Regions from separate parts of the Acidovorax sp. FG60 genome, predicted to be linked through region 1. Evidence: predicted binding sites of a transcription regulator. Region 1 holds the regulator's gene; each other region holds the start of a gene.
The links. The regulator LexA, encoded in region 1, represses DNA repair genes until DNA is damaged. The targets are predictions, from matches to a motif close to ACTGTATNNNNATACAGT.
Positions count from the first base shown of each region.

Region 1 (10,294 bases):
CTGCAAAAGTACGTGGGCGACGTGCCATGGGCGCACCTGGATATTGCTGGCACGGCCTGGAAGGGTGGCGCCGCCAAAGGTGCCACAGGGCGGCCGGTGGGACTTCTGGTGCACTATCTGATGGGCCAGGCCATTGCCGCCAAGCCGGTTTCAAAGCCTGCGGCGGCAAAACGCTCCGTGCGCACCAAGACGGCCTGAGCGTGCCATGACCGAGGTTGCGTTTCATTTCAATGCGCCGGACAAGCTGGCCTACGCATGCCGCTTTGCGCGCAAGGTGCAGCGCAGCGGGGCCCGCCTGGTGATTGCGGCGCCGCCCGACACCTTGGCGACGCTGGACCGCATGCTCTGGGCCCTTGCTCCGCAGGACTTTGTGGCCCATTGCCTCGGCGATGCTGATGAAGACCTGGTCCATGCGTCTCCCGTGTTGCTGACTGCCGATGCCCGGTCTGCCCCGCACCATGAAGTGCTACTGAACCTGCACCCGGAGGTGCCGGAGGGATTTGGCCGGTTTGATCGGTTGGTGGAAGTGGTGAGTGCGCAGGATGACTTGGATCGTGGCGAGGCCCGGGCGCGCTGGCGCCACTATGCATCGCGCGGCTATGCCATCACTCGCCACGACTTGGTGCTGAAAGCTGGCTGATGGCGCTGCCTCCTCCCAAAACGCCCCCGCGCTTCGTTCCCACCCTCACCGAAGTGGTGCAGGTGCCGGACTCCGCGCCTCTGCCGCCGGCGTCCTCTGCACCATTGCGCACCACGGTCATGTCTCCGTCCGCGTTGCCCGCTGCAAGACCCAGCCCGACAGCAGCGCAGCCTGCGACACGACCGCTGAGCCCCCCTCTGCCCAGTGCCCGCCCGCCTGCAGTGATGGCGCCACGCCCGGCTGCACCAGCGCCTATGCAGAGTGCGCCCGCTCCATTGGTTCACCGAGCTCCCGTTGCGGCGGCAGTGGCTCCCGCGTCTTCGTCTTCGCCTGCATCTCTCGCGTCGACCCTCGGGTCTTCAAAGACGCCCAGACCGCAGCTCACCCGGCCACTGCTGGAAGGCATGGAGGAGTACATGGTGCACAGGGTCATGCAGCGTGTGGACGTTGTGCTGGATCAACGTTTGCGTGAAGCCATCGCCACCGTGGTGCAGGAGCAGACACGATCGGTGCTGCCGCGACTGCGTGAAGAGATTGAATCCGTGGTCCGGCATGCCGTGTACGAGGCGGTGGCGGACGAGCTGGCCAGTGGCGCGTCCTCGGTGCCAAAGGGATGACAGGGTATTCCCCTGTGGTTTCTCTCGCGTTTAATCGTGTTCCCTAATGATCTGGCCCGTAAATTGCGATATGTTCGCCTGCGTTGAGACACAAGAAGATTCTCAGCGTTTATCTTTACTGGAGATTTGATATGCAATTGAAGTTGAAACTGACCGTGGTTGCTGCTATCGCGGCTGTTGCTGGTGTGGCCTCTGCACAAGAGCAGGTGGTCAAGATCGGCCATGTGGCTCCGGTTTCCGGCGCCCAAGCCCACTACGGCAAGGACAACGAAAATGGCGCCCGCATGGCCATTGAAGAGCTGAACGCTCAAGGCATCACCATCGGCGGCAAGAAGATCAAGTTCGAACTTCAAGCTGAAGATGACGCTGCCGATCCAAAGCAGGGCACGGCCGCTGCACAAAAGCTGTGCGACTCCAAAGTTGCAGGCGTTGTCGGCCACCTCAACTCCGGTACCACCATTCCTGCTTCCAAGGTCTACAACGACTGCGGCATCCCGATGGTGACGGGCGCTGCGACCAACCCCAACCTGACCAAGCCTGGCTACAAGACCACATTCCGTATCATCGCCAATGACAACGCCCTGGGCGCTGGCCTGGCGTTCTACGCTGTGGATACGCTCAAGCTGAAGACCGTTGCCATCATTGACGACCGTACCGCTTACGGCCAAGGTGTGGCAGACGTGTTCAAGAAGACTGCCACTGCCAAGGGCATGAAAGTGGTGGACGAGCAGTTCACGACCGACAAGGCAACCGACTTCATGGCCATCCTGACGGCCATCAAGTCCAAGAACCCTGATGCCGTGTTCTACGGCGGTATGGACCCTCAAGCCGGCCCCATGCTGCGCCAGATGGAACAACTGGGCATGGGCAACGTCAAGTACTTCGGTGGTGACGGCGTCTGCACGTCTGAAATCGCCAAGCTCGCAGCGGGTGCCAAGACCCTGGGCAACGTGATCTGTGCTGAAGGCGGCTCTTCGCTGGCCAAGATGCCCGGCGGCACGGCCTGGAAGGCCAAGTACGATGCCAAGTACCCCAACCAGTTCCAGGTCTACAGCCCCTACACCTACGACGCCACGTTCCTGCTGGTGGACGCTATGAAGCGCGCCAACTCCGTGGACCCCAAGGTGTATGTGAACGAACTGGCCAAGTCCAACTTCAAGGGTGTGACCTCCACCATTGCTTTTGAACCCAATGGCGAAATGAAGAACCCCGCCATCACTCTGTACGTCTACAAGGACGGCAAGAAGACCCCTCTGTAATCGCAGTGGTCTGGCTCTTCAAGGTCTTTTTGGCTTTGGAGAGCGCCAAACAAAAGGGCTTCCTTTGGGAAGCCCTTTTTTTGTTGTTCAAATGCAGCTAGGTGGGGTGAGCAGGTTGTTCTGCTTGGCTGCTCAATGCCCAGGAGCTGGAGTTTGTTGAAGACTCGGGCGATGACCAAAACCGGCGCTACGCGCGAGGATGGATGTGCCCGATTTTTGCGCCAAATTAACGCCGCACCTGCAGTGCGCCTGGATTCACAATGTTGGTGGGAGTGCCTTTGATGAAATTCACCACATTGTCGAACGCTGCACCAAAATAAAGCTCATAGCTGTCTTGCTCGACATAGCCAATGTGGGGCGTGCAAATGCAGTTCTCCAGCCGCAGCAGGGCATGGCCCTGAAGGATGGGTTCGCTCTCGAATACATCGACAGCGGCCATGCCGGGGCGGCCCCGGTTCAGGGCGGCAATCAGGGCATCGGTCTCAATCAGCTCGGCACGCGAAGTGTTGACCAGCAGGGAGGTGGGCTTCATGCAAGACAGATCTTCGAGTGAGACGATGCCGCGCGTTTCGTCGTTGAGCCGAAGGTGGAGCGAGATCACATCGCATTGCGAGAAAAACTCCTCGCGCGTGGTGGCAGCCTGGTATCCATCCGTCAAGGCCTGGGCGCGTGATGCCTCACGCCCCCAAATGCGGACGTTCATTCCAAAAGCACGTCCGTAGCCCGCCACCAATTGGCCAATGCGGCCATAACCCCAGATACCCAGCGTTTTGCCCCGCAGCACGCTGCCAAGGCCAAAATTGGGAGGCATGGACGCCGTCTTCAGCCCTGATTGTTGCCAGGCGCCATGCTTGAGGTTGGAGATGTACTGCGGCAGTCGGCGCATTGCGGCCATGACAAGTGCCCACGTCAGCTCTGCGGGGGCCACGGGTGAGCCTATGCCTTCTGCCACTGCAATCCCACGTTCCGTACAGGCAGCTACATCAATGTGACTGCCGATCTTGCCGGTTTGCGCGATGAGCTTGAGACGGGGAAGTTTCTCCACCAGTTGACGGGTGATCTGGGTGCGCTCTCGCACGAGCACGATGATGTCAGCGTCTTTGAGGCGGACGGACAGCTGGCCCAGCCCCTTGACGGTGTTGGTGTAGACCTTGGCGGTGTACGCGTCGAGCCGGGATGCGCAGTGGAGCTTGCGGACTGCGTCCTGGTAGTCGTCGAGAATCACAATGTTCATTCCGACATTGTGCCTTGGCCACGCCGGTCGTTTCATACCGAACCGCCTCCTGGCACAGGAAAGGATGGGGCTTTTGGTGACGGAGTGTTGGAGACCTCGACAAGCGCCGTCCACAGCGATCAGGCGGCATCCTCCATATACAAAGCAGTCAATGGATCGCTGGGTGGTGCATGCCTTGAGCTCAACAGGCTTGCAGCGCCGCCTCGGATGCAGCCAGGCGGTCCAACTCGGCGCACACATCGGCCATGCGGCCGGCGATCACCAGTCGGCCTGAGCCGCTCGATGTGGGGAGCCTGCGCAGGACCTTGGCAGCCCTGCAGCCTGAGCCGTCTGCCAATCTGGATGATCCACAGGCAACGCGGGTAGCGGCAGGCGGCGGTATGAACGCCCGGGCATCGGTATTGGTGGCCACAAACCGCGTGGTGGCTCCGGTGGGTGGTGTCTGGGGGCTGACCGTAAAGGGCCATTTGCCTCGCGGTGGACGTTGGCTGGGGATGTTGGATGGATGGCGGGGTTTGTCAGTGCCTGCTGATCCGCTCCTGCGGCCCAGGTCCGCGTCATCGGGATGGGGGCGGGGCGCTGGCAGGTCTGCTGCAGACGGCTCCTTGAAGGTGTGGAGCCAGTGGGTCAGGGTACGCAGAGTACTGGAGAGCGCAGAAAAGGTGGTCAAGGCAATTCCCATGTGAAAACTCCGAAGGTCGGGGGTTGGACATAGGCAGGATTGCAAAATAAACCGGCACCGCAGGGCTGGCGTACCGGTTTTACCAGTGCGCCAAACGCCCGCCACCTGCAGCGCGGCAGCTAACGAACTAATTCATGAGTGAATGCGATGGAGCGCTGTGGCTACATCAACATGGTGTTGCGGATGAGGCCGACGGCCAGCCCTTCAATCTCAAAGGGTTCGCCGGGCTGCACCACGATGACCGGGTAATCCGGGTTCTCGGGCAGCAGTTCGATGGCGGTCGCAGTACGGCGCAGGCGCTTGACCGTTACATCGTCTCCCAGGCGGGCCACGATGATCTGGCCGTTGCGGGCTTCGCGGGTGGACTGCACAGCCAGCAGATCGCCATCCATGATTCCGGCATCGCGCATCGACATACCACGCACTTTGAGCAGGTAATCGGGCTTGTGATGGAACAGGCTGTTTTCCACACTGTAGGTTTGGTCAACGTGTTCCTGCGCGAGAATGGGCGACCCTGCCGCCACACGTCCCACCAGGGGTAGCACCAGTTGTGAGAGTCCGGGAATCGGCAGGCTGAACTGATTGCCGCGCGCTGCATTGATGGAGCGCACGGTGTCACCGCGCAACCGGATGCCGCGGGATGTGCCACTGACCAGCTCGATCACGCCTTTGCGCGCCAGCGCCTGGAGATGTTCTTCTGCCGCGTTGGCCGACTTGAACCCCAGTTCGGCAGCGATCTCTGCACGGGTGGGGGGCGCCCCGGTGCGTGCAATGGCCGTCTGGATGAGATCCAGAATCTGTTGCTGGCGGGCAGTGAGTTTCGGGTTGTCGAGCATGGTGGTTTCCGGTGGAGGCGGCTACAGTGATGGACAACTGTTTTTTAATCCAGTAACTGTATTTTTCACCAGTTTTTCGGAGTACGCAAGTGAGTGGGCAAAAAATTGTGGTTTTGGGCACCGGAGGGACCATTGCAGGCACGTCCGCGCAGGCTGGCGACAACATCGGCTACACCGCTGCGCAGGTAGGGGTCGGGCAGCTGCTTGCAGCTGTTCCCGGATTGCAGCAGGCCGCGCGGGGCGTGCTGGTGGCGGAGCAGGTGGCCCAGATCGACAGCAAGGACATGGATGGCCAGGTGTGGCAGGCGCTGGCGCTGCGCTGTGCGCACCACCTGGAAGATCCCGAGGTGCGTGGTGTAGTCATTACCCACGGAACCGACACGCTGGAAGAGACGGCGTGGTTTCTGCACGAAGTGCTGGACACCCGCGCGAAACCCGTGGTGCTGACCTGTGCCATGCGCCCGGCCACGGCGCTCACGCCCGATGGGCCTCAGAATCTTCTGGATGCTGTTGCTGTGGCGGTCACGCCCGGCGCACGGGGTGTGCTGGCGGTCGCCGCTGGCGAAATTCATGGGGCACGGCAGGTTCAGAAGGTGCACCCCTACCGGGTGAATGCGTTCAACTCGGGCGAGGCCGGGCCTTTGGGTTGGGTGGAGGAGGGGGCTGTCCGCCTTGTGCAGGATTGGCCCCTGGCGCCTGATGTTCCAGCATTGAATGCTATTGAAAATGTAGTGAATGCCGCAGCCTGGCCTCGCGTGGAAGTGGTCATCAGCCACGCTGGCGCATCGGGAACGATGGTGGACGCACTGGTGCGAGATGGGGTCCAGGGGCTGGTGGTGGCCTGCACGGGCAATGGCACCATCCACCATGCTCTGGAGGCCGCATTGCTGCGTGCCCAGGAGGCGGGTGTGCGCGTGGTGCGGTCCACGCGCTGCTCCGAGGGGCAGGTGCTGCCCAAGCCGGGGGACGCATTACCGGACTCCAAAGGGCTATCCCCCTTGAAGGCCAGGATCTCGCTGATGCTCGAACTGCTGCACTGAGCAACAAGGCCGCCCCGATGTTTTTTGCAACTCTTAAGTCCCATGCGTGGGCTTACCCCGCGCTGGAGGTGGTGCACATCGTGGGCATTGCCTTGCTGTTGGGCAATTTGGTCTTGCTGGAGTTGCGGGTGTTTGGCCGTGGGGCGGCGCTGCCCGTCAAGGATTTGGCGCGGCTCAGCCTGTCGCTGGCATTGTGTGGTTTTGGCCTGGCGGCGGCGTCGGGCCTCTTGATGTTTGCCACACAGCCTGCCGAACTGCTCGCCAGCCGCGCATTCACCTTGAAGATGCTGCTGTTAATGCTTGCAGGTTGCAACGCCGCGTGGTTCCATGGGCGGGGTTCCCTGGCTCGCCTGGATGCTCTGGCCCGGGTACAGATGCTGGGTTCCACCGTGATCTGGCTGGCTGTGGTGGTGTGTGGCCGCTGGATTGCTTACCTCTGATCGGACATGACAAGGAGAGAACCGATGAGCCTGCAACGCCGCCACGTGCTCCTGGCCGCCACGGCCATTCCCTGGGGAGCGCGTGCCCACCATGGGTGGAGCAGTTTTGACCCCGACCGTCCCATCTACCTGGAAGGCACCGTGCGCAAAGTGCGCTGGCAAAATCCACACGCCGAGCTGGAGCTGGAGACACCTGCGGAGCTGAAGCTGCCTGCGGATCTGGCCCAGCGTGTGGTGCCTGCGCAGGTGTCCCCCGTGGATGGCAAGGCCTTGCTGGCCAAGACGGTTTTGCCTACCCGCAAAGACCGCCGCTGGGAGGTGGAGCTGGCGCCCCTGACCCGCATGCAGGCCTGGCAGGTGCAGGAGATCAAACCCGGCACTGCGGTATCGGTGGTGGGCTTTACCCTGCGCGAAGAGAAGGGCGACGCGGTGCTGCGGGCGGAATACCTGTTTGTGGATGGCAAAGCCTACGGCTTACGCTCCAGCCCAGCCTGAGCCATCGGTATGGCCCGGGGATAGCCATGCGAAAGACCTGAAACTGTTCCCTGCACCGCATAAAAAAAGCGACGCCCTGCTGCCATGGCGTCGCTGGTTGCAAGGGGCGATAGCCCCGTGCCTTAACTGGCCAGTGCCTGCAGTGCGCGTGCCGTGATCTCGTCCACGCTGCCCGTGCCGCTGATGGCGCGGTACTTGGGGGCCAGCTCGGGTTCGGCCTGGGCCCAGTTGCTGTAGTAGTCCACCAGCGGGCGCGTCTGGTCGCTGTAGACCTGCAGGCGCTTCTTGACGGTTTCTTCCTTGTCGTCTTCGCGCTGGATCAGCTCTTCGCCCGTCACGTCGTCCTTGCCTTCCACCTTGGGCGGGTTGAACTTGACATGGTAGGTGCGGCCGCTGGCGGGGTGCGAGCGGCGGCCGCTCATGCGTTCGATGATGGCGTCAAAAGGCACATCGATTTCGAGCACGTAGTCGAGCTTGACGCCCGCTGCCTTCATAGCATCGGCCTGGGGAATGGTGCGGGGGAAGCCGTCGAACAGGAAACCGTTGGCGCAGTCTGCTTGCGTGATGCGCTCCTTGACGAGACCGATGATGATGTCGTCACTGACCAGGGCGCCCGAATCCATCACCGCCTTGGCCTGCAGGCCCAGAGGGGTGCCGGCCTTGACGGCTGCGCGCAGCATGTCGCCGGTGGAGATCTGGGGGATGCCGTACTTCTGGCAGATGAACGTGGCTTGCGTGCCCTTTCCGGCGCCAGGCGCGCCCAACAAAATCAGTCTCATGGAAGTCCTCGAAGGTTAGAAATCGGTTGGCGCCGCTGGCGGGGACGTTCGAAGGGCGCCTGAAGCCGTTCTGTGCGCCCGGGATGCGGTGCTCTCGTTGCGGTCGAGGATAGCATGCGACTCCCTTGCGCTGACTTACATGCTGCACCGGGTTGGGCAGGGGTGTCGCAGGGTGGATAGCAGGGGCATTCGGCGGACCAGCACGGCGCGCGCCACCGGCCCGCTCCTCATCGAAAAAGGCGGCGAACCCGTTCCAGGTCTTCGGGCGTATCCACGCCTGGGCCAGGGGCCGCTTTGGCCAGGTGAACCGCAATGCGGTGGCCGTGCCACAGCGCGCGCAGTTGCTCCAGCGCCTCCACCGCCTCGGTGGGGGCGGGTGTCAGGGCAGGAAATTGGCGCAGAAAGCCCGCACGATAGCTGTAGATGCCCACATGCCGCAGTGGCGCGAACCCCGCCAGGGCTGCTACACCGGGTGCCGCCGCCTCGGCGGCACCTTGCCACCAGGCCAATCCCATATGGTCCCGCGCAAAAGGGATGGGCGCGCGGCTGAAGTAGTGGGCCAGGCCACGCGCGTCCAGCACCACTTTCACCACGTTGGGGTTGGTGTAGTCGGCCAGTGACGCAATGGCGTGGGCTGCGGTGCCCATGCTGGCCTCCGGCTGGGTGGGCAGGAGGGCTGCCACAGCGTTGATGAGGCCGGGGTCTATCAAAGGTTCATCGCCTTGCACGTTGACGACCACGTCGTCCCCGTCCAGGCCCAGCTGGGTACAGGCTTCGGCCAGGCGGTCGCTGCCGCTGGGGTGGTCGGCGCGGGTCAGTATCGCTTGTACGCCATGGGCGGCGCAGGCCTGCAGGATGCGAGGGTCATCGGCTGCCACCACCACGCGGGCTGCTGCACTTTGGGCGGCGCGCTGGGCCACCCGTACCACCATGGGCAGGCCCGCGATATCGGCCAGGGGTTTGTCGGGCAAGCGGCTGGATGCCATGCGCGCTGGGATCAGCACCGTGAAGCGACCGCTCGCGGTCGCAACGCCTGGCGTGCCGGGATCCGTTGCTGCGCTCATTGCTCCAGTTCCTCGTCGGTGAGTGTGCGGGCTTCGTTTTCGAGCAGCACCGGGATGCCGTCCCGCACCGGATAGGCCAGGCGAGCGCTGCGGGAGACCAGTTCCTGGGCATCGCGGTCGTAGGTCAGCGGGCCTTTGGTGACGGGGCAGACCAGCAGTTCAAGCAGTTTGGGATCCATGGTGACAGCGCTTTCCAGGAGGTTCGTTCGGGCAGGCAAGGATGATAGCGGCGGCCCGGGCGGTGAATCATTAATGCCTTTGGACGCCCAAGGCCAGCAGGCGCGCATCCAGCGCTGCGAAAAAGGCCGGGTCAATGTGCAATTGCAGGGGCACGGCCAACGCGTCCGGGTGGTGTTGCCAGAGCTTGACAGCGTCTTTTTCGGTGCAAATTAGCGGGTGGCGCTTGTCAGATGAGCGGTTCCAGCTATCAAAATCATAGTGATCTGGTAAGGCTTCCGTGTGTGCCAGCTGCAGCGCCTGACCCTGCAGCATGGCAAAGAACACGTCGGGGCGTGCCACGGCCGCCACGGCATGCAGCGGCTGGCCTTGCAGGTCCGACAGTGACACCCGGGTGCCGACCGCACGCAGGGCATAGGGGGCCAGTCGGCGTTGCAGGCCATAGGCATGGGCGGGGTCGCTTCCAGGCGGCAGAGTCCCTGCATGCAGCACAAAATCCACCGCGCGTGGCCAGGGCTCACGCAGGGGCCCCGCTGGCAGCAGGAAACCGTTGCCCACGCCCTGTTCGTTGAAGATGCAGACCTCCAGATCGCGCGCCAGGGCCAGGTGCTGCAGGCCATCGTCGCAAACGATCACGTCGGTGTCCGGGTAAGCAGCCCGCAGGGCGCGGGCGGCGGTGATGCGGCGAGGCGCCACAAACACGGGCACCCGGCAGTTGCGCGCGATAAGGGCGGGTTCATCGCCCACCTCATGGGCGGGGCTGTCGGGCGTCACCTCGCGGCAGTCGGTGGTGCTGCGGCCGTAGCCGCGTGAGACCACGCCGGGGCGCAGGCCCAGACCTTGCAGATGCTGGACAACGGCAATGACCACAGGCGTTTTACCTGCGCCTCCGGCAATCACGTTGCCCACGACGATGACCGGGCGGCCAGGGTGCTCCGCCTTCAGCAGGCCGATGCGGTAAAGCCCGCGCCGCATACCGACCAGCGTGCGGTACACCTGCGAGACCGGCCACAGCACCCAGGCGAGCGGGC
Region 1 covers NZ_JBMDJC010000002.1:176,307-186,600, reverse strand. The annotation lists gene ACODS0_RS03670 (leucyl aminopeptidase) at 1-198, shown strand, start outside; gene ACODS0_RS03665 (DNA polymerase III subunit chi) at 206-640, shown strand; gene ACODS0_RS03660 (hypothetical protein) at 1,057-1,257, shown strand; gene ACODS0_RS03655 (branched-chain amino acid ABC transporter substrate-binding protein) at 1,389-2,516, shown strand; gene ACODS0_RS03650 (D-2-hydroxyacid dehydrogenase family protein) at 2,743-3,750, opposite strand; gene ACODS0_RS03645 (hypothetical protein) at 3,932-4,420, opposite strand; gene lexA (transcriptional repressor LexA) at 4,594-5,268, opposite strand; gene ACODS0_RS03635 (asparaginase) at 5,358-6,308, shown strand; gene ACODS0_RS03630 (hypothetical protein) at 6,326-6,748, shown strand; gene ACODS0_RS03625 (DUF6152 family protein) at 6,773-7,243, shown strand; gene adk (adenylate kinase) at 7,366-8,022, opposite strand; gene kdsB (3-deoxy-manno-octulosonate cytidylyltransferase) at 8,250-9,086, opposite strand; gene ACODS0_RS03610 (Trm112 family protein) at 9,083-9,265, opposite strand; gene lpxK (tetraacyldisaccharide 4'-kinase) at 9,336-10,294, opposite strand, start outside.

Region 2 (10,294 bases), on a different contig from region 1:
TCACCGGCTGGCCGTCACCGCGTGCGCCGGGCAGCAATGACACCGCCACCGAGTACACGCGGCCATTGCTGCCAAAGGCCAGCAAGGTATCGACCGTGCGGCATTCAAACGTGCCATACAGGCCATCGCCCGCCTTGAAGGCAAAACTGGCAGCCTCGTGGCCATGGCCGGTGCGAGCGCGCACCCAGCCTTTTTGCGAGACGATCACCGTGACAGGCTCGTCCACCACCTTCACTTCGGCCACAGCCTTTTTCTCGGCCTGTATCAGCGTGCGGCGCGCATCGGCAAAGGTCTTGGCGTCGGCCTCGATCTCCTTGACCATGGTTCGGCGCAGCGAGCCGGGGTTGTTCAGAATGTCTTCTAGCTTGCCCTGGCTTTCGCGCAGTTCTTTCAGTTCCTGCTCGATCTTGATGGCTTCGAGCCGCGCAAGCTGGCGCAGGCGAATTTCCAGGATGTCTTCGGCCTGTCGATCGCTGAGGTTGAAGCGCGCAATCAGCGCGGCCTTGGGCTCCTCGGCCGCACGGATGATGGCGATCACCTCGTCGATGTTGAGCAGCACGGTCTGCCGCCCTTCGAGGATGTGGATGCGCTCGAGCACCTTGTTCAGGCGGTGCTGGCTGCGGCGCGTGATCGTGGTCTGGCGGAAGGCGATCCACTCTTCCAGCATCACACGCAGCGACTTTTGCACCGGCTTGCCGTCGAGCCCCACCATGGTGAGGTTGATGGGGGCCGAGGTCTCCAGGCTGGTGTGCGCCAGCAGCGCGGTGATCAGCTCCTGCTGCGGGGTCTTGCCCGTCTTGGGCTCGAACACCAGGCGCACGGGGGCGTCTTTGCTGGATTCGTCGCGCACGACATCCAGCACGGCCAGGATGCTGGCCTTCAGTTGCGTCTGGTCCTGGCTCAGCGCCTTCTTGCCGGCCTTGACTTTGGGGTTGGTGATTTCCTCGATCTCTTCGAGCACGCGCTGCGTGCTCACGCCCGGTGGCAGCTCGTTCACCACCAGTTGCCACTGGCCACGCGCCAGTTCCTCGATCTTCCAGCGCGCGCGCACCTTGAGGCTGCCCCGGCCGGTGCGGTAGGCATCGGCAATGTCACCGGGGCTGCTGATGATCTGGCCACCGCCGGGGTAGTCGGGCCCGGGCACGATGGCCAGCAGCTCGTCCTGGCTCAGCGAAGGTGTCTTGATGAGCGCAATGCAGGCGTCGGCAATCTCGCGCAGGTTGTGGCTGGGGATTTCGGTGGCCAGGCCCACGGCGATGCCGCTGGCGCCGTTGAGCAACGCAAACGGCAGGCGGGCGGGCAACTGGCGCGGCTCCTCAGTGCTGCCGTCGTAGTTGGGCATGAAATCCACGGTGCCTTCGTCGATCTCGTCGAGCAGCAGGCTGGTGATGCGCGACAGGCGCGCCTCGGTGTAGCGCATGGCAGCGGCGCCATCGCCATCGCGGCTGCCGAAGTTGCCCTGGCCGTCGATCAGCGGGTAGCGCTGGGCAAAGTCCTGCGCCATGCGCACCAGCGCGTCGTAGGCCGACTGGTCACCATGCGGGTGGAAGCGGCCCAGCACATCGCCCACCACGCGGGCGCTCTTGACCGGCTTGGCGGCAGTATTGCGCGTGGGGCCGCTGTAGCCCAGGCCCATGCGGTCCATCGAATACAGGATGCGCCTCTGCACGGGCTTGAGGCCGTCGCACACATCGGGTAATGCACGGCCCTTGACGACCGACAGTGCGTATTCAAGGTAGGCGCGCTGGGCATAGCCCGCCAGGCCCAGGGAGTCGCCCCCGTCATCGCCTGCGGTGGTGAAATCCAAAGTCGGTTGGTCGCTCATTCGTTAACTACAGGTTCTTGATTCAGGTTCTGGTCGCGTGTCTGCGCGACGCGGGTGGGCGGCAGGTTGCCCCTGTTGGTGGCACCGCCCGAGAGCTCCATGCGTACGCGGCCAGGCGCTGCACGCTGTGCCAGCACGGGTGCCGGGGGCTTGAGCTGGGCATACAGGCCCAGCACGGTGCGCACATAGCTCTGCGTTTCCTTGTACGCGGGGATTTGGTTGCCCGCGCGCTGTACCGCACCTTCACCGGCGTTGTAGGCCGCCACGGCCAGGTCCATGCGACCGGGGAACAGGTCCAGCAGGTGGCGCAGGTAACGGGTGCCAGTGGGCACATTCACCGCCGGGTCGGCCAGCTTCTGTTCCACCGTGCGCTTGGCGTCGCTGCTCACACCAAAGCGGTTGGCGGTGGCGGGCATCACCTGCATCAGGCCCACGGCGCCCTTGGGCGACACGGCGGTGGCGTCAAAGCCGGACTCGGTCGCGATCACGGCCTGCAGCAGCTCGTAGTCCACACCGTGTTTGGCGGACGCAGCGCGCAGGTGGTGTTTGACGCGTTTGTAGTCGGGGGCGATGTCAAAAAAGGCCAGCAGGCGCGCGCCCGCTGCGGGCAGCGCGTAGGGCATGGGCGACGCATTGGCAGGCGCGTCGCGGGTGGAGTCAAAGTCGTTGCCGCGAAAAAACAGCTGGTAGCGCGCATCGACCTGCTCGGCCGCAAAGTGCGTCACGCCACGCTCGTCCACATGCGCCCACAGGTCCGCATGGGCCATTTGCTGCACAAAACATAGCAGCAAACCCAATACAGACAAGCGCAGGGCACTGTTTTTATTCATATTTTGATCACAAACACCGGGCGGAGCGCGTCGATGCGGTCAGATATCGATCTCGACCGCATCGCCATGCAACTCCATCAGCTCACGGCGCGCGGCGGCTTCGCCCTTGCCCATGAGCTTGGTGATGAGACCCTCGGTGGCGGCAAAGTCCATGTCGCCCAGCTGCACGGGCAGCAGGCGGCGGGTGTCGGGGTTGAGCGTGGTTTCCCACAGCTGCTCGGCGTTCATCTCGCCCAGGCCCTTGAAGCGGCTGATCTGGCACTTCTCTTTGGGCACACCGTCCTTGGCGCACTTGTCGAGGATGGCAGTCAGTTCGCCATCGTCCAGCGCATACATCTTGGCGGCGGGCTTCTTGCCGCGCGCGGGTACATCCACGCGGAACAGCGGCGGGCGCGCCACGTAGATGTGGCCCGCCTCGATGAGCTTGGGAAAATGGCGGAAGAACAGGGTGAGCAGCAGCACCTGGATGTGCGAGCCATCCACGTCGGCGTCACTCAAGATGCAAACCTTGCCGTAGCGCAGGCCGCTCAAATCCGGCGTGTCGTTGGGGCCGTGCGGGTCTACGCCGATGGCCACCGAGATGTCGTGGATTTCGTTGTTGGCAAACAGCCGGTCGCGCTCCACCTCCCAGGTGTTGAGCACCTTGCCGCGCAGCGGCAGGATGGCCTGGCTTTCCTTGTCGCGGCCCATCTTGGCGCTGCCGCCAGCCGAGTCGCCCTCGACCAGGAAGACTTCGTTGTGGGCGATGTCCTTGCTTTCGCAGTCGGTGAGCTTGCCGGGCAACACGGCCACGCCGGAGCCCTTGCGTTTTTCAACCTTCTGCCCGGCCTTCTGGCGCGTCTGCGCGGCCTTGATGGCCAGCTCGGCGAGCTTCTTGCCGTATTCCACATGCTGGTTCAGCCACAGCTCCAGCGCGGGGCGCACAAAGCCGCTGACCAGGCGCACCGCGTCGCGCGAGTTCAGGCGCTCCTTGATCTGGCCCTGGAACTGCGGGTCGAGCACCTTGGCTGAGAGGACATAGCTGGCGCGCGCAAACACGTCCTCAGGCAGAAGCTTCACGCCCTTGGGCAACAGGCTGTGCAGTTCGATAAAGCTCTTGACCGCATTGAACAGGCCGTCGCGCAGGCCGCTCTCGTGCGTGCCGCCTGCGCTCGTGGGAATCAGGTTGACGTAGCTCTCGCGCACGGGCTGGCCGTCTTCGGTGAAGGCAACACACCAGGATGCGCCCTCGCCTTCGGCAAAACTTTCGTTGTTGCGGTCGGCAAAACCTTCGCCTTCAAACAGCGGGATCACCGGGTCGCCGTTGAGCGTCTGCATGAGGTAGTCGCGCAGGCCGCCCTTGTACTGCCAGGTTTGCGTGTCGCGGGTTTTCTCGTTGACAAGCTGCACCGTCACGCCGGGCATCAGCACCGCCTTGCTGCGCAGCAGGTGGGTGAGCTCGCCCATGGGCAGCACGCTCGATTCGAAATACTTGGCGTCGGGCCACACTCGGACCGAGGTGCCCTGCTTGCGCTCGCCCGCCTCCAGCGGTCGGGCCACCAGGGGTTCGATCACGTCACCGGCCGAGAACACCAGGCGTGCCGCCTTGCCTTCGCGGTAGCTCGTTGCCTCCAGCCGTGTGGCCAAAGCGTTGGTCACACTCACGCCCACGCCGTGCAGGCCGCCCGAGAAGCTGTAGGCGCCGCCCTTGCCCTTGTCGAACTTGCCACCCGCGTGCAGCCGGGTGAACACCAGTTCGATCACCGGGGCGTTTTCCTCGGGGTGCATGCCAAACGGAATGCCCCGGCCGTCGTCCTCCACGCTGACCGAGCCGTCGGCATGCAGCGTGACGCGGATCTTCTTGCCGTGCCCGGCCAGCGCCTCGTCGGCCGCGTTGTCCAGCACCTCCTGAACGATGTGCAGGGGGTTGTCGGTGCGGGTGTACATGCCCGGGCGTTGCTTGACGGGCTCCAGGCCCTTAAGCACGCGGATCGAGCCTTCGGAATATTCGCTGGCGGATGCAGAAGACGGTTTGGCAGACATGGGGCGGATTGTAGTGCGGCAACGCAGCAATAGCTGGATATAAAACCAGCCCCACCTTCGCCCCTGCTACCAACTGTATTGGTCCCCGGTGTATCAGCACGTTTCACGCAATCTGGCTACATTCCTGCGCATGCATACGAATCCTCCCAAACTGTCCATGTTCCAGGTGCTGGCCTGCGGCGCGGCCATCGTGACCCTGTCGATGGGCATCCGCCACGGCTTCGGGCTCTGGCTCTTGCCCATCACCCAGGAGATGGGCTGGACGCGCCAGTCGTTCGCACTGGCAATTGCCATCCAGAACCTGTCCTGGGGCCTGATCGGCATTTTTGCGGGCATGGTGGCCGACCGGTTTGGCGCGTTCCGCGTGCTGATGGGCGGTGCCGTGCTGTACGGCCTGGGCCTGGCGGGCATGGCACTGTCGCCCACGCCCACGCTGTTTGCGCTGACGGCGGGCGTGCTGATTGGCGCGGCCCAGGCAGGCACCACCTACGCCGTGATCTACGGTGTGCTGGGGCGCCAGATTGCACCCGAACGCCGGTCCTGGGCCATGGGTGTGGCCGCGGCGGCTGGCTCGTTCGGCCAGTTCCTCATGGTGCCGGTGGAAGGCTGGCTGATTGCCGGATTGGGTTGGCAGCAGGCGCTGCTGGCGCTGTCCTTGATGGTGCTGCTCATCGTGCCGCTGGCCTTTGGGCTGCGCGAGCCCAACTTCGCGGGAGCGGCCCCGGTCAAGCGCGAGCAGACGATCCTGCAAGCGCTGGGCGAGGCGTTCCGCTACCCCAGTTTCAACCTGTTGATGGCGGGCTACTTCGTCTGTGGATTCCAGGTGGTGTTCATCGGCGTGCACATGCCCAGCTACCTCAAGGACCACGGCCTGTCGCCCCAGGTGGCCAGCTATGCGCTGGCGCTGATTGGCCTGTTCAATGTGCTGGGCACCTATGTGGCTGGCACGCTGGGCCAGCGCATGCCCAAGCGGTTCATCCTGGCTTTTATCTACTTTGCGCGGGCTGCGGCCATCAGCGTGTTCTTGCTGGTGCCGCTGTCGCCGCTGTCGGTGTATGTGTTCTCGGCGGTGATGGGCACGCTGTGGCTGTCTACCATTCCGCCCACCAACGCCACCATCGCGCAAATCTTTGGCGTGCAGCATCTGTCGATGCTGGGCGGCTTCGTGTTCTTCAGCCACCAGATCGGCAGCTTCCTGGGCGTGTGGCTGGGGGGCTATCTGTATGACGCGACGGGCAGCTACGATATCGTCTGGTACATCGCCATCGGCCTGGGTGTTTTTGCCGGGCTGGTAAACCTGCCGGTCCGGGAAAGCCCCATCCAGCGCGGCGCAGCCCAACCTGCCTGACCATCCCCTGCAAAGAACTTCTTCATGCCCACCGTCAGCGCATCCACCACCCCGCCCGGCAGCAGCGTGCCACGGGTATGGCGCTGGCTTGGCTGGATCACGGCGGTGGTGCTGTGCCTGACGGTGTTTGGCATGTACACGGTGCCGGACTTCATGGTGATGCTGGCCGACCAGATGTGGGCGTGCTTCTGAGCCCGCGCCTTCCTCTTTCAAGTTTTTTGGCCGCTAGCGCTTGATGGACAAGCGCTGATAGCTATATTTTCAATAGCATATGCACGGTAACGAAGCTCCCTCCGACTGGGTCCGCCGCTGGTCCCACCTGATTGCGCCGGGCAGCACGGTGCTCGACGTGGCTTGCGGCGCCGGGCGCCACCTGCGCTGGCTGCGCGGCCTGGGGCACTCCGTGGTGGGGGTGGACCGCTCTGCCGAGGCTCTGGCCGCTTGCGAGGGTCTGGGTGAACTGGTACTGGCCGACATCGAGAGCGGCCCATGGCCCTTTGCAGGCCGCCAGTTTGGTGCCGTGGTGGTCACCAACTACCTGTGGCGGCCCCTGCTGGCCACCCTGGTGGAAAGCGTGGCCCCAGGCGGTGTGCTGATCTACGAGACCTTTGCACACGGCAACGAAACTGTGGGCCGCCCGGCCCGGCCGGAGTTCCTGCTGCGGCCCGGAGAACTGCTGACCGCCTGCACGGGGCTGCGCACGCTGGCCTATGAAGACGGCTTCCAAAAAAACCCCGACCGTTTTGTGCAACGCATCACGGCCGTGCGGGAACTCCCGCCGCCTGGGGGACCCTCACGACATCTTCTGCCCATGTGGGCTAGTTAGAATGCTCTTTTACCGTTTACCACTGCGGACATGACCTCTTCCTCCGTCGCTCTCACCGGCAGCATCGTCGCCCTCGTCACACCCATGCACGAGGACGGTAGCGTGGACTACCCGGCCCTGCGCAAACTGATCGACTGGCACATTGCCGAAGGCACCGACTGCATCGGCGTGGTGGGCACCACGGGCGAGTCGCCCACCGTCAACGTCGAAGAACATTGCGAGATCATCCGCGTGGCCGTGGAGCAATCTGCCAAGCGCGTGCCCATCATGGCGGGCTGTGGCGCCAACTCCACCGCCGAAGCCATCGAGCTGGCCAAGTTCGCGCGCGGCGTGGGGGCCGACAGCCAGTTGCAGGTCGTGCCGTACTACAACAAGCCTACGCAAGAGGGCCAGTTCCAGCATTTCAAGGCGATTGCCGAAGCCACGGGCGACCTGCCCATCGTGCTGTACAACGTGCCCGGCCGCTCGGTGGCCGATATGCAACACGACACCGTGCTGCGCCTGACCCAGGTGCCCGGCATCATCGGCATCAAGGAAGCCACCGGCAACATCGAACGCGCCCAGTGGCTCATCCGCGACGTGCCCCAGGGCTTTGGCGTGTATTCGGGCGACGACCCGACCGCTGTGGCGCTGATGCTGTGCGGAGGCCACGGCAACATCAGCGTGACGGCCAACGTCGCCCCGCGCCTCATGCACGAACTGTGTGTGGCTGCCCTGGCGGGCGATGCACGCCGGGCCATGGAAATCCAGTTCAAGCTGATGCCGGTGCACAAGAACCTGTTTGTCGAAGCCAACCCCATCCCGGTCAAGTGGGCCATGGCCCGCATGGGCCTGTGCGGTGGCACGATGCGCCTGCCCATGACGCCGCTGACCACCAGCAACGAGGCTGTGGTCGAATCTGCGCTGCGCACCAGCGGCCTGATCTAATCCGGGCTGCGCCCGCTCCCCGAGACACTCTCCAAGGATTTCCGCGTGAAAGCTGCTACCACCCGCCTGAGCCTGCTGGCCCTTGCCATGGCCCTGTCTGCCTGTGCCGCCCTGGAGGGCGACAAGATCGACTACAAGAGCGCGACCAAAGGCTCGACCCTGGAAGTCCCGCCAGACCTGACCCAGCTGTCGCGTGATTCACGCTACAACGTCCCAGGCGGCGCCGTCTCGGCCGCCGCCATGCAGGCCGGCCAGGCTGCTCAGCCATCGGGCACCGCCAACGCCGCAGCCCTGCAACTGGGCGACGTGCGCATCGAGCGCGACGGCAACCAGCGCTGGCTGGTGGTCAACCGCCCGGCCGACAAGCTCTGGGAACCCGTGCGCGACTTCTGGCAGGAAAGCGGCTTCAACCTGGCGCAGGCAGACGCCAACGTGGGCATCATGGAAACCGACTGGGCCGAAAACCGCGCCAAGCTGCCGCAGGATTTCATCCGATCGACCCTGGGCAAGCTGCTCGACTCGCTGTACTCCACCGGTGAACGCGACAAGTTCCGAACGCGCCTGGAGCGCAACGCCAATGGCGGCACCGAGATCTACATCACCCACCGCGGCATGATTGAGGTCTACGGCAACGTTTCCAAAGACAGCACCGTGTGGCAACCCCGCCCCTCCGACCCGGAACTCGAAACCGAATTCCTGCGCCGCCTGATGGTCAAGCTGGGCGTGAGCCAAGAGCAGTCCAAGGCAGTGGCTGCAGCCCCCGCCCCACGCGCTCAGTCGGCCCGCATGGCCACGGTAGACAACAAACCCGTGGTCCAGCTTGACGAGGGTTTTGACCGCGCCTGGCGCCGCATCGGCCTGGCCCTGGACCGCACCGGCTTCACGGTGGAAGACCGCAATCGCAATGAAGGCACCTACTTTGTGCGCTATGTGGCGCCCAATGCCGAGAAGAAGGAGCCAGGGTTCTTCGGCAAACTCTTCAGCTCGTCCAACGCCACACCTCCACTCAAGTACCGCATCCTGGTGCGCAGCCAAGGGGAGTCCACCACGGTATCGGTGCTCAACGAAGCCGGCGTCCCCGAATCGTCCGCCAATGCCGAGCGCATCGTCCGCGTGATTGCCGACGATCTGAAATAAGCGACGAACCGCGCGCCTCTTCGCTCCCCCTGCCTGGGCCCGGGGCCCAGGCTACAGAGGTGCTGCGCGGCAAGCGCCTTCAACCACGACATGCTGCGTTTCAAGAACCTGGGTAGCGGCAGCACGGGCAATGCCACGGTGGTGGAAGGCAGCAGCGGCACACAGGTACGCCGCCTGCTGATCGATTGCGGATTCGGCATCCGGCAACTGCAGACCCGCCTGGCGCAAGCGCAGTTGCAGATCGAAGACCTGGATGCCGTCTTCATCACCCACGAACACTCGGACCACATCGGCTGTGCACTGGCCGTGGCCGTGCGCTACCGCATCCCGGTATGGATGAGCCAGGGCACCTACACCGCCCTCGGAGCCCCCGACTTTGATGGCATGCTGCGCATCGCACACGACATGCAGGCTCTGGACCTCGGCACCTTCAGCGCCCTGCCCTTCACGGTGCCCCACGATGCGCGCGAGCCGCTGCAGCTGCGCTGCTCGGACGGCGCATCCCACCTGGGCGTGCTCACCGACCTGGGCCACGCCAGCGACCATGTTCTGCAGCAACTACAAGGCTGCCATGCGTTGATGATTGAAGCCAACCACGACCCCGCAATGCTCGAAGCATCCCGGTACCCGACCTTCTTGAAACGCCGCGTCGGGGGACCGTATGGGCACTTGGCCAATTTTGCGGCAGCCGACATCCTGCGTGCCGTGCGGCACCCTGGCCTGCAGCGTGTGGTGGCCGCCCACTTGAGCGCACAGAACAATGCACCCGGCCTCGCTCAACAGGCGCTAGGCCTTGCACTGGAGTGGCCCGCCGAGGAAATCACCGTCGCCAGCCCAACGGTGGGAACGCCCTGGCTGGCAGTTGCAGGATGAAGTGACTCCGGTAACGCCGCAAACGACCAACTCCGGGGAAGGAAAACGCCCCAAAAAAGAAAAAGCCCCGACCTTGCGGTGCGGGGCTCTCGGTCGATAGCAGGTTTTGCAACCTGCTGCGGCCTGCAGCGAATTACTTGGCTGCGGAAGCGCCAGTAGCAGCGGTGGCAGCAGCGTCAGCGGCAGCCTTGGCAGCATCGGCAGCAGGTGCAGCAGCAGCCGAGGCAGCGTCGGAAGCGGCAGGAGCGGCTTCAGAAGCGGCAGGAGCTGGTGCGGGTGCTGGAGCTGGGGCTTCCACGGCAGCTGGTGCTGGAGCAGGAGCGGGCTCTTCCTTCTTGCCACAAGCGGCGAGTGCAGCAGCGGCGATCAGGGCGGCCAGAACGAGAGAGTTCTTCATTTCGATTTTCCTAGTTGGACAGACAGAATCTTGAAAAGCCACGGCGTCAGGCTTTTTGGAAGCCCCGGTACGCTTTGGCACAATGCGCTTGGCTTGCACCTTTTCGGCG
Region 2 covers NZ_JBMDJC010000001.1:8,932-19,225, forward strand. The annotation lists gene parC (DNA topoisomerase IV subunit A) at 1-1,825, opposite strand, end outside; gene ACODS0_RS00045 (lytic transglycosylase domain-containing protein) at 1,822-2,655, opposite strand; gene ACODS0_RS00050 (DNA topoisomerase IV subunit B) at 2,695-4,677, opposite strand; gene ACODS0_RS00055 (MFS transporter) at 4,808-6,025, shown strand; gene ACODS0_RS00060 (hypothetical protein) at 6,050-6,217, shown strand; gene ACODS0_RS00065 (class I SAM-dependent methyltransferase) at 6,297-6,851, shown strand; gene dapA (4-hydroxy-tetrahydrodipicolinate synthase) at 6,882-7,778, shown strand; gene bamC (NlpB/DapX family lipoprotein) at 7,824-8,915, shown strand; gene ACODS0_RS00080 (MBL fold metallo-hydrolase) at 9,006-9,788, shown strand; gene ACODS0_RS00085 (hypothetical protein) at 9,922-10,185, opposite strand.
Region 2: a site for LexA is predicted at 4,710-4,727, ahead of ACODS0_RS00050 (DNA topoisomerase IV subunit B). Genes of this name have one in related genera too.

Region 3 (10,294 bases), on a different contig from region 1:
GCCGGTTGTCACATCGGGACGGCGCGCGTCTCGCCGTGGCGCATGAGCCAGACCCGGTCCTGCGGCAGGCCGCGCTGCGCCAGTGCAGCGGCCACGTCGCGCGGAGGGTGGTCAAACGCCTCCTGCGTCAGCATGAACGTGCCCCAGTGCACGCCCATGGCCTGCTTGGCGTCCACATCCAGCATCAGCTGCACGGCGTCCTCGGGGTTCACGTGCATGGGCTTCATGAAATCGCGCGGCAGGTAGGCGCCGATGGGCAGGGCCAGGAAATCCACGGCCCCCAGGCGCTGGCGGATGGCCTTGAAGTCGTCGCTGTAGCCCGTATCGCCCGGAAACAGAAAACGCCAGGGGTCCCCAGCGTTCGGGCGCGCCCATTCCAGCGCATAGCCGCCCCACAGCGAGGCGTTGGTATCCCACGGGGTGCGGCGGCTCCAGTGCTGGGCGGGCGTGAAGTGCACCCGCACACCCGGGGCGATGTCGGTGTGTTCCCACCAGTTCAGCTCGGTCACGGGGCCCATGCCGCGCTGGGTGAACCAACCTCCCAGGCCCAGGGGCACCACAAAACGCGGCGACTGGCCCGCGTCGCGCAGGCGGCGCAAGGTGCCGTAGCACAGATGGTCGTAGTGGTTGTGCGAGATCAGCACCACGTCGATGGACGGCAACTGCTCGGGGGTCAGCGGTGCCGGTACGCGGCGTGGTGCGCCAAAGCGGCCGAGTGGCCCGGCAAAGCCGCACAGCGTCGGGTCCATCAGCACGTTCAGACCCGCCACCTGCAGCAGGATGGACACATGGCCCAGCCAGGTGACGACCGGTGCCTGCGGGCGCTGCGCCAGACGCGCGTGGTCCACGGGCGCGCTCCACTGCCGGGCAAAGGCTTCATAGCCCCCGGCGGGGTCCGAGCGGGGTTTGAAATCGCCGCGCAGCGAGCGCCACACCATCTCGTACCAGGGGAAATTGCCAATGACGACGCCGGGGTGGGTGTTGACAAAACGGCGGGGTGATGGAGGCATGGTGGCAGCTTGGGGTCAAAGAGGTCGCATGATGCCGCAGCCCAGCGCGGGGCGGCGGGGTGTAGTGCATCGCCCCTGCGGCGTGCCCGTATTCGGGCGGTGCTGTTCAGCCGCCCGCCACCTCATCGCGCGCGGCAAAACGCACGCTGAAGCGCGCGCCCGGCGGCTGCTGGCCCGGGCGTGCGTCTTCCAGGGTGACCTCGGCATCGTGCTTGCGCGCAATCTCCAGCACGATCGGCAGGCCCAGACCGGAGCCGTCGGCCTCGCTGCCCAACGCACGGTAGAACGGCTGGAACACCAGCTCGCGCTCGGCCTCGGGCACGCCGGGGCCTGAGTCTTCGACCTGCAGCAGCAGCACATGGCCAAACGTATCGGCCAGCACGCGGGCCGTGACCACGCCCGGCTTGTCGGGCGTGGAAGGGGTGTAGTTGAGGGCGTTGTCCACCAGGTTGCGCACCAGTTCCTTGAGCAGCGTAGGGTTGCCGTCGAGCATCACGCCGGACGAGCCCGGCTCTGAACCGTCGTAGCCCAGGTCGATGTGCCTTTCCAGGGCGCGGGGCACCGAGTCGCGCACCACCTCGATGGTGAGCCGGGCCAGGTCGCAGGGCTGGCGCGCAAAACCCACGCCGCTGCCCTCGGCGCGCGCCAGCGCCAGCAGCTGGTTGACGGTGTGTGTGGCGCGGATGCTGGAGCGGCCAATCTGCTGCAGCGAGCGCTTGAGTTCCTCGGTGCTGGTGCCCTCGCGCTGGGCCAGGTCGGCTTGCATGCGCAGGCCTGCCAGGGGCGTCTTGAGCTGGTGCGCCGCGTCGGCCAGAAAGCGCTTTTGCGTGGCCAGCGAGTCGTTCAGGCGCTGCAGCAGGTCGTTCACCGAGGCAACGAGGGGCGCCACTTCGAGCGGCACCGTGCGGTCGTCCAGCGGGGAGAGGTCGTCGGGGTTGCGCGCGCGGATGCGCTGCTCCAGCTGGTTGAGCGGCTGGATGCCCCGCGCCAGCGCCAGCCACACCAGCAACACGGCCAGCGGCAGGATCACGAACTGCGGCAGCATCACGCCCTTGATGATTTCGGTGGCCAGCACGCTGCGCTTTTCGCGCGTTTCGGCCACCTGCACCAGCGCCACGGGGGTGTCTGGCAAGGGCAGGCGCACCCAGATGTAGGCGACGCGGATCTCAATGCCGCGCATTTCGCCGTCGCGCAGGCGCACCTCGCCGGACATGGGCACCTCGTCGGCGGGCGGCTCGGGCAGCTCGCGCTCGCCGGAAAGGAACTCCCCGCCGGGGCCCAGCACCTGGTAGTAGACGATGTCGGACTCATCGGCTCGCAGGATCTCGCTGGCAGGCTGGGGCAGGTTGAACTGCACCTTGTTGCCCGCCACGCCCACCAGCTGGGCGAGGGCGTGGGCGTTGTATTCGAGCGCCCGGTCAAACGGCTTGTTGGCCAGGCCCTGCGCCACCAGCCAGGTCAGCGCCAGGCTGACGGGCCACAGCAGCAGCAGCGGCGTGAGCATCCAGTCGAGGATTTCGCCGAACAGGGATCGCTGCTCTCGCTGGAATATTTTCAAGGCGTTCGCCGTGGCGTTTTTGAATGATATTGGCCTCTAGCGCTTATCCATAAAGCGCCAGTAGCTATATTTTTATGAGCATTCATCAGCACGCAATCGCAGCTCACAGCCTGCGAAACTGGCGCAGCCCAAGCCAGTGCACCCGTGGAACTGGCTTCGCCAGGCCACCGGGTGCGTCCCCCTTCAAGGGGAAGGCGCCGAAGGCGACTCAGGGGGTGCATCTTCATCCTGGAATCTTCTCAAGGCAGTAGCCGAGGCCGCGCACGGTAGCAATGCGGATGGGCCCGCCTTCGATCTTCTTGCGCAGCCGGTGGATGTAGACCTCGATGGCGTTGTTGCTGACTTCTTCGCCCCACTCGCACAGGCGCTCCACCAGTTGTTCCTTGCTCACCAGGCGGCCCGCGCGCTGCAGCAGCACCTCCAAAAGGCCCAGCTCGCGCGCCGACAGCTCGATCATCTTGCCGTCGATGGTGGCCACGCGGCCGGCCTGGTCGTACACCAGCGGGCCGTGTTTGATGGCGCTGCTGGTGCCGCCCATTCCCCGCCGCGTGAGGGCGCGCACGCGGGCTTCGAGCTCCTGCAGGCTGAAGGGCTTGGCCATGTAGTCGTCGGCGCCAAAGTCCAGGCCCTTCACACGCTCTTCCACGCTGTCAGCGGCGGTGAGGATGAGCACGGGCAAGGCGGAGCCTCGGCCGCGCAGCTTTTTGAGCACCTCCAGCCCGTGCATCTTGGGCAGGCCCAGGTCCAGGATGAGCAGGTCGAATTCGTTGTTGGTCAGGAGCGCTGCATCGGCCTCGGTGCCGCTGGCCACGTGGTCCACCACGGCTCCCGAGGCGCGCAGGGTGCGCAGCAGGCCATCGGCCAGCACCTGGTCGTCTTCGGCAATGAGAATGCGCATGCGTTGTCTCCTGGTGAGGTGGCGGCGGTCTGGTGCCGCGCCTGTGCCACGATTTTAGGCGCCGCAGTGCCCCGCTGCGCCGAGAACACGGCGCCTGTGGCGCGCGTGTTCCCCGGCGGCCTTGCCCGTGAGCGCAAGGTTAGCGCGGGTCGTGCGCCAGCAGCTTGCTGACCAGGGCTTTCAGGTCGGCCTGCAGCCGCGCCATGCCCTCGGGCACCTGCGCCAGCGTGCGCTCGTCCATGTAGAGCTTGCGGTTGATCTCGACCTGGATGCTGTGGCGGTGCTGCGCTGGGTTGCCGTAGCGGCGCACCAGCTCCACGCCTTTGTAGGGGTGGTTGTATTCCACGCTGTAGCCACACGCGCGCAGGTGATCGCAGATCAGTGCGGACAGCGCGGGGCTGGCCGTGGTGCCGTCGCGGTCGCCCACCACGAAGTCGGCGTGTTCGAGGCCCGGAAACTCGGTGGCAAAGCGCCCGGCCACGGCGGGCATGGAGTGGCAGTTAAGGTGGATGCTGTAGCCGTGGCGCGCATGGGCGGCATCGATGGCCTGGGCCACTGCCGCGTGGTAGGGGCGCCAGCATTGGTCGATGCGCGCACGCACTTCGGCCACGGTGAGCTGGCGGTGGTAGATGGGCTCACCCTCGTCGGTGAACTTCCAGATCAGGCCCTTGCCCAGGCGCACCTTGCTGAGCACCTTGGGGTCGGTGGAGATGGGGTCGGTCCATTCGCCGTCGATCAGGCTGGTATCCAGCTCGGTGGTGTCGCGGTTGGCATCCAGGTAGATGCGGGGGAAGTGGGCCTCGACCCAGGCCACGCCCAGCGCAGGGGCAAAGGCGTAGATTTTTTCGACATGGGTGTCTTCCGCACGGCGCAGGGTGGCCAAGGCGAGGGCGGAGCCAAAGTCGGCGGGGTACTGAGTGCCGCTGTGGGGAGAGTCAAGCACCAGCGGTGTGCTGCCGGACACCGCAGTGACGGTGGCAGATGGTTGCGTGGCCTGCCCGGGTGAACCGGTGGCTCCCGGTTGGGCGTGCTGAAAGCGGTGGTGGATCAGTTTCAAGGCTGAATGCATAGGCAGAGTGTGCGCAAAATGGGGCGGCTGGCCTAGCCGTCCAGACCGGGCGAAGACCATGGTTATCCCTGTGATGGTCTTCCCCGGCTATGGCCGCCGGGCCCGCGGGCCCGGTGTGGGTTCAATCAAGCACCACCTTGGCGTAGGCGGCAACACCCTTCATTTTCTCGATCTCACGGGCGATCTGTGCGGTGAATTCCTTGGAGGTTGTACCGGAGGGGTACAGGCCCTGACCCGCCAGGCGCTCGCGCACGGCGGGTTCCTTGAGGGCCTGGGCCACGGCCTGCTGGATGCGGTCTATGGCCGCGGCGGGCGTCCCCGCCGGGGCCACCATGCCAAACCAGGAGGGCTCGTTGGCCTGTTTGTAGCCCACCGCCGCATAGGTGGGGACATCGGGCAGGACTTCCAGCCGCACTGGCCACGACACGGCCAGCGCCCTGAGCTTTCCAGCCTTGATGTGGGGCAGCGAGGAAGCCACCTGGTCAAAGTACACCCCGACCTGGCCAGCCAGCACGTCGTTGATGGCCGGACCCGCACCGCGGTAAGGGATGTGAACCATGGAGACACCTGCGCTGCGCTTAAACAGCTCGCCCCACATGTGTCCGATGGTGCCGTTGCCCGGAGTGGCATAAGCCACTTTGCCGGGGTTGGCCTTGAGATAGCTCACCAGCTCGGCGAGGTCTTTGACGGGCAGGACGGCGGGGTTGACCACCACCACGCCGGGCGCTTTCACGATCTCGGTCACGCCCACAAAGTCCTTGATCGGATCGTAAGGCAGCTTGCTGTACACGGCGGGGTTCACGCCGTGGGTGGACAGCGTGGCCACGCCCAGGGTCAAACCGTCCGCAGAGGCCCGCGCCACTTCAGCCATGCCGATGGAGCCGCCTGCGCCGCCCCGGTTTTCCAGCACCACGGGCTGCTTGAGGATGCGGGCCAGTGACTCCTGCAAGCTGCGGGCGGTGATGTCGGTAGCCCCGCCGGGGGGAAAGGGCACGATGATACGCAGAGGCCTGGCCTCTTGCGCCAAGGACATTCCAGGAACGAAAGATACAGCGGCCAGCGCTGAGAGCATGTGACGGCGTTGCATGGGTTCTTCTCCTATAAGGAGCCACAAGGTTAAGTGAGGCATACACAACCGCCAAGCAATGGATACGCCTGATAACATTCCATTGTGGAATGATTAAATCCAGCAACCATGTCCTCTCTTCGTCGGCTGTCGCCCCCTTTGCACCTGTTGCGCGCGTTTTCCATGGTCACGCGGTTTGGCAGCGTCTCGCGCGCTGCCGAGGCCTTGCACCTCACGCAAAGCGCGGTCAGCAAGCAGGTCAAGGAGCTGGAGGGCTGGGTGGGCGTGGCATTGTTTGAGCGCAGCCGCAAGCGCTTGGCGCTGACGCCCGCGGGCGAACGCTACGAGAAAGCCGTGCGCGCGGTGCTGGCGCAGCTGGAGGCCGCCACCCTGGAGCTGATCACCAGCGACGATGGTGGCGGGGCGCTGCACCTGTCCAGCCTGCCCACGTTTGCGGCCAAGTGGCTCATCCCGCGCCTGCCGCAGTTCCAGCAGCTGCACCCGCAGGTCACTCTGCACTTCGTGCCCTACGTGCACAGCTACGACTTCGAGCGGCCCGAGCTGGACTGCTCCATTCTGTTCGGTGAAGGCCACTGGCCCGGCGCACACGCGCACTACATCACGGGCAACGAGGTGGCCTTGATCGCCCCGCGCACCCGCGTGGCCGACTGGACCATCGACACGCCAGGCGATGTGGCCCACCACACATTGATGCGCCACGTGACGGTGCCCGAGGCCTGGCTGCGCTGGAGCGAGACACACGGGGTGGAGTCCCTCATCGACCCGCTGGCCGGGCCGCAGTTCGACCAGTTCCAGACCATGATCCGCGCGGTGATGGCCGGCATGGGCCTGGCGCTGGTGCCGCGCTGCCTGGTGCAGGATGAAATCACGGCGGGCCTGGTGCGCGAGCCCCTTGCCGACCATCCGCTGCGCGGCGGCTTCCGCAGCGACATGGGCTACTGGTTTTGTTACCCCGAGGGCCGCACGCAGCTGCAGGCGCTGCAGTGCTTTCGACAGTGGTTGCTGGCGTGTGAATCGCCCGGGGGTGAGACAGTGCTTTCGCCACCCACACCGGGTGCAGGGCCGATCGCGCTCGTTCCGCGGTGACGCCTTGCTGTGAACAGGCCGTCGTCAACATGGGTTGACGATAGAGCTATTCGTCAACTATAGTTGACGAATGCAAGCGCCACCCGCACTCCCCTCACCCGACAACCCCGAGGCCGCGCTGGCTGCCGTAGTCGCCTTGCGGCTGATGGCCGACCGGCTGGAAGCTGCCGCCGTGGCTGCGGCGCTGGAGCAAGGGTGGTCGTGGGCACAGATTGCCCAGGCCCTGGGCGTGAGCAAGCAGGCAGCGCACAAGCGCCTGTCACCCCACATGCCCCAGGCCCCACAGCGCCCCCGTTCTTGAGAAGGAGTTATCACCATGTTTCGCCAATTGCAGCACCGCTTCCAGAGCATGCGCACCCTGAGCCGCCTGTGCACCGGCGCCGAGGCACATGCCCGCGCAAGCGGCCAAGCCGCACCGGGGACAGAGCATTTTTTGCTGGCCGCCATCGACCTTCCCGATGGGTCGGCCCGGCGTGCGCTGGAGAGCATGGGCGTCGCACCCGCCGCCGTGCGGGATGCGATCGAGCAGCAGTACCGCGATGCGCTACGCAGCGTGGGGCTGGATGCAACCCTGCCGCAGGCGCCAGCCCTCGCGCCACCGGCCCCGGGCCTCTACCGGGCACAGCCATCGGGCCAGGAGGTCATGCAGACGCTGGCGCGCTCCCGCAAGAGCCAGGGCGGCCCCCTTCTGGGCGCCCACGTGGTGGCAGCGGTGGCCACCATGCCGCACGGCGTGGCGGCACGCACGCTGCGTGCCATGGGCATTGACGCTGACCAGCTGGTGGCAGCGGCGCAGGCCCAGGTGTCAACGGCAACAACAACCGCAACGGGTACAGCCGACTAGCCGGGTTCAGCGCATCAACATACCCGCCCCATCGCCGCCCGCATAGGCTTCCAGCCCAATCGCCACCACAGTGGCCACGTCATGGCCCACTTCGGCCCGGAACTCGGCCTCCGCCTGCGCCACAGCATCGCGAAACGCCTGCAGCCAGGCCAGCCCCGTGGACGTAAAACACACGCGGCGGGCGCGCGCGTCCAGCGGGTCGGCCTCGCGCGTGACCAGGCCCCAGGCCTCGCACTGGTCCACCAGGTTGGCCATGGCCTGCTTGGTCATGCCCGCGCGCTGGGCCAGGTCGGTCAACCGGTCGCCCTGCAAGGCCAGGTGCCGGGTGATGTGCACATGTGCTGCCGTCACCTGGTCGCGAGCCGCCAGGTTGGACAGCGCCAGCGGCACCTCCACGTTGTGCGCCATGAGCTGCAGCACGCGCGCGTCAAAACGCCGCATGGCGTGGCCGAACAGGCGACCCAGGTGGGTCTGGCGCCAGCCGTCTTCGGCAGGGGATGGAAGGAGCAAATCAGGCATCACCGAATTGTCAGGCAAACTGACTAAATTATCCTTGAAGACCTTGCAACAGCTCGCATAAACTACTGTTCAAGCATCCAGCCTGTGATTAACCGCAGAGCGATGCAAGCATCCAACCTGTTGTTTTTCAAGGAGTTTCTCATGGACGTCGCAGTCAAAGGCACCAACCCCGCATTGCCCGTGAACACCGAAAAGGCCAAGGCCCTGGCCGCTGCGCTCGCCCAGATCGAGAAGCAGTTTGGCAAGGGCACGATCATGCGCCTGGGTGAAGGTGAGGTGATCGAGGACATCCAGGTTGTCTCCACCGGCTCGCTGGGCCTCGATATCGCGCTGGGCGTGGGCGGCCTGCCCCGTGGCCGTGTGGTCGAGATCTATGGCCCGGAATCGTCGGGCAAGACCACGCTCACGCTGCAGGTTATTGCCGAGATGCAGAAGCTGGGCGGTACCTGCGCGTTTGTGGATGCCGAACACGCGCTGGATGTGCAGTACGCCCAGAAACTGGGGGTGCAACTGTCCGACTTGCTGATCAGCCAGCCCGACACCGGCGAGCAGGCGCTGGAAATTGTGGACAGCCTGGTGCGCTCCGGCGCCGTGGACCTGATCGTGGTGGACTCGGTCGCCGCGCTCACGCCCAAGGCCGAAATCGAAGGCGAGATGGGCGACGCGCTGCCCGGCCTGCAGGCCCGCCTGATGAGCCAGGCGCTGCGCAAGCTGACCGCCACGATCAAGAAGACCAATTGCATGGTCATCTTCATCAACCAGATCCGCATGAAGATCGGCGTGATGTTCGGCTCGCCCGAAACCACCACCGGCGGTAACGCGCTCAAGTTCTATGCCTCCGTGCGCCTGGATATCCGCCGCACCGGCACCATCAAGAAGGGCGACGAAGCCATCGGCAACGAAACCAAGGTCAAGGTGGTCAAGAACAAGGTGAGCCCACCCTTCAAGACAGCAGAGTTCGACATCCTGTTCGGCGAAGGCATCAGCCGCGAGGGCGAAATCATCGACATGGGCGTGACCGCCAAGATCGTGGAAAAGAGCGGTGCCTGGTACGCCTACAACGGCGAAAAAATCGGCCAGGGCCGCGACAACGCGCGTGAGTTCCTGCGCGAGAACCCCGACCTCGCCCGCGAGATCGAGAACAAGGTGCGCGAAGGCCTGGGCATTGCGCTGCTGCCTGGCGCACTGCAGGCCCCTGCCGCCACTGCGGACGAGTGAACTCCGAAGTTTCAAGCAAAATTGGCTGCTAGCGCTTGATTGGCAAGCGCTAACAGCTATCAAATTTGAAGCAAATAGATTCATGGGGTTCACCACGCTCTCGCTCAAGGGCCGGGCCCTGCGCCTGCTAAGCCAGCGGGAGCATTCCCGCAGCGAGCTGGCCGCCAAGCTGGCGCCCCATGCAGAGAGCCCCGAGGAGCTGGCCGCCCTGCTGGACCTGCTGGTGGAGCAGGACTGGCTGAGCGACCAGCGAGCGGCCCAATCCCTGGTGCACCGCCGTGGCCCCCGCCTGGGTGCAGCCCGCCTCGTTCGGGAACTGCGCAACCGGGGAGTGGCCGATGAGCTGGTGCGCGAGGCCACGGCCCCGCTGCTGACCACCGAGGTGCAGCGTGCCCGGGAGGTATGGCAGCGCAAGTTTGGCCAGGTGCCGCTGGACATGAAAGAACGCTCGCGCCAGGTCCGCTTCCTGATGGCACGCGGCTTCACGATGCATGCCATCCAGAAAGCCATTGGTGGCGATACGGACGGCGACACGAATGACGAGAACCCTTGCGCCACCTGACCCAACCTGGCAGCGTCCGCAAGCTAGGCCAGGCCAGGCCCGGTCAGCGCTGTGTTGTCAACTCTGCAGAGGTACTGCTGGCTGAGGGTGCCGCAAGCACCTCGGGTGGCAAGGGTACCCACCGGGCATCCAGGCCATTGGGGTCCACCACATACACGATGGCCTGGCCCGAGCCTCGGTCGCTCAGGATGCCCGTGATCCATGGGGCATGCGCAGACACGCTGCCGGGCACTGGGTGCACGCTGTCCTGCGACACCACGCCCACCAGACGCTCCACCAACAGCACCACAGGGCGGCCCTGGCTCTTGACCACGACCGCCACGGCCCGCCGAGGGTCGGCCAATGCAGACAGGCCCGCAATGCGGCAGGCGTCATAGGCGGGCGCCATGCGGGTGCCGCCTTCGTGGGCAATCTCCAGCATGCCGACCAACTGCGCCGGGCCC
Region 3 covers NZ_JBMDJC010000004.1:154,929-165,222, forward strand. The annotation lists gene ACODS0_RS07900 (MBL fold metallo-hydrolase) at 9-1,010, opposite strand; gene ACODS0_RS07905 (sensor histidine kinase) at 1,117-2,568, opposite strand; gene ACODS0_RS07910 (response regulator) at 2,792-3,466, opposite strand; gene ACODS0_RS07915 (N-formylglutamate amidohydrolase) at 3,606-4,535, opposite strand; gene ACODS0_RS07920 (Bug family tripartite tricarboxylate transporter substrate binding protein) at 4,657-5,622, opposite strand; gene ACODS0_RS07925 (LysR substrate-binding domain-containing protein) at 5,731-6,708, shown strand; gene ACODS0_RS07930 (helix-turn-helix domain-containing protein) at 6,779-7,009, shown strand; gene ACODS0_RS07935 (Clp protease N-terminal domain-containing protein) at 7,025-7,552, shown strand; gene ACODS0_RS07940 (MarR family winged helix-turn-helix transcriptional regulator) at 7,559-8,071, opposite strand; gene recA (recombinase RecA) at 8,213-9,289, shown strand; gene recX (recombination regulator RecX) at 9,372-9,851, shown strand; gene ACODS0_RS07955 (chemotaxis protein CheW) at 9,895-10,294, opposite strand, start outside.
Region 3: a site for LexA is predicted at 8,136-8,153, ahead of recA (recombinase RecA). Genes of this name have one in related genera too.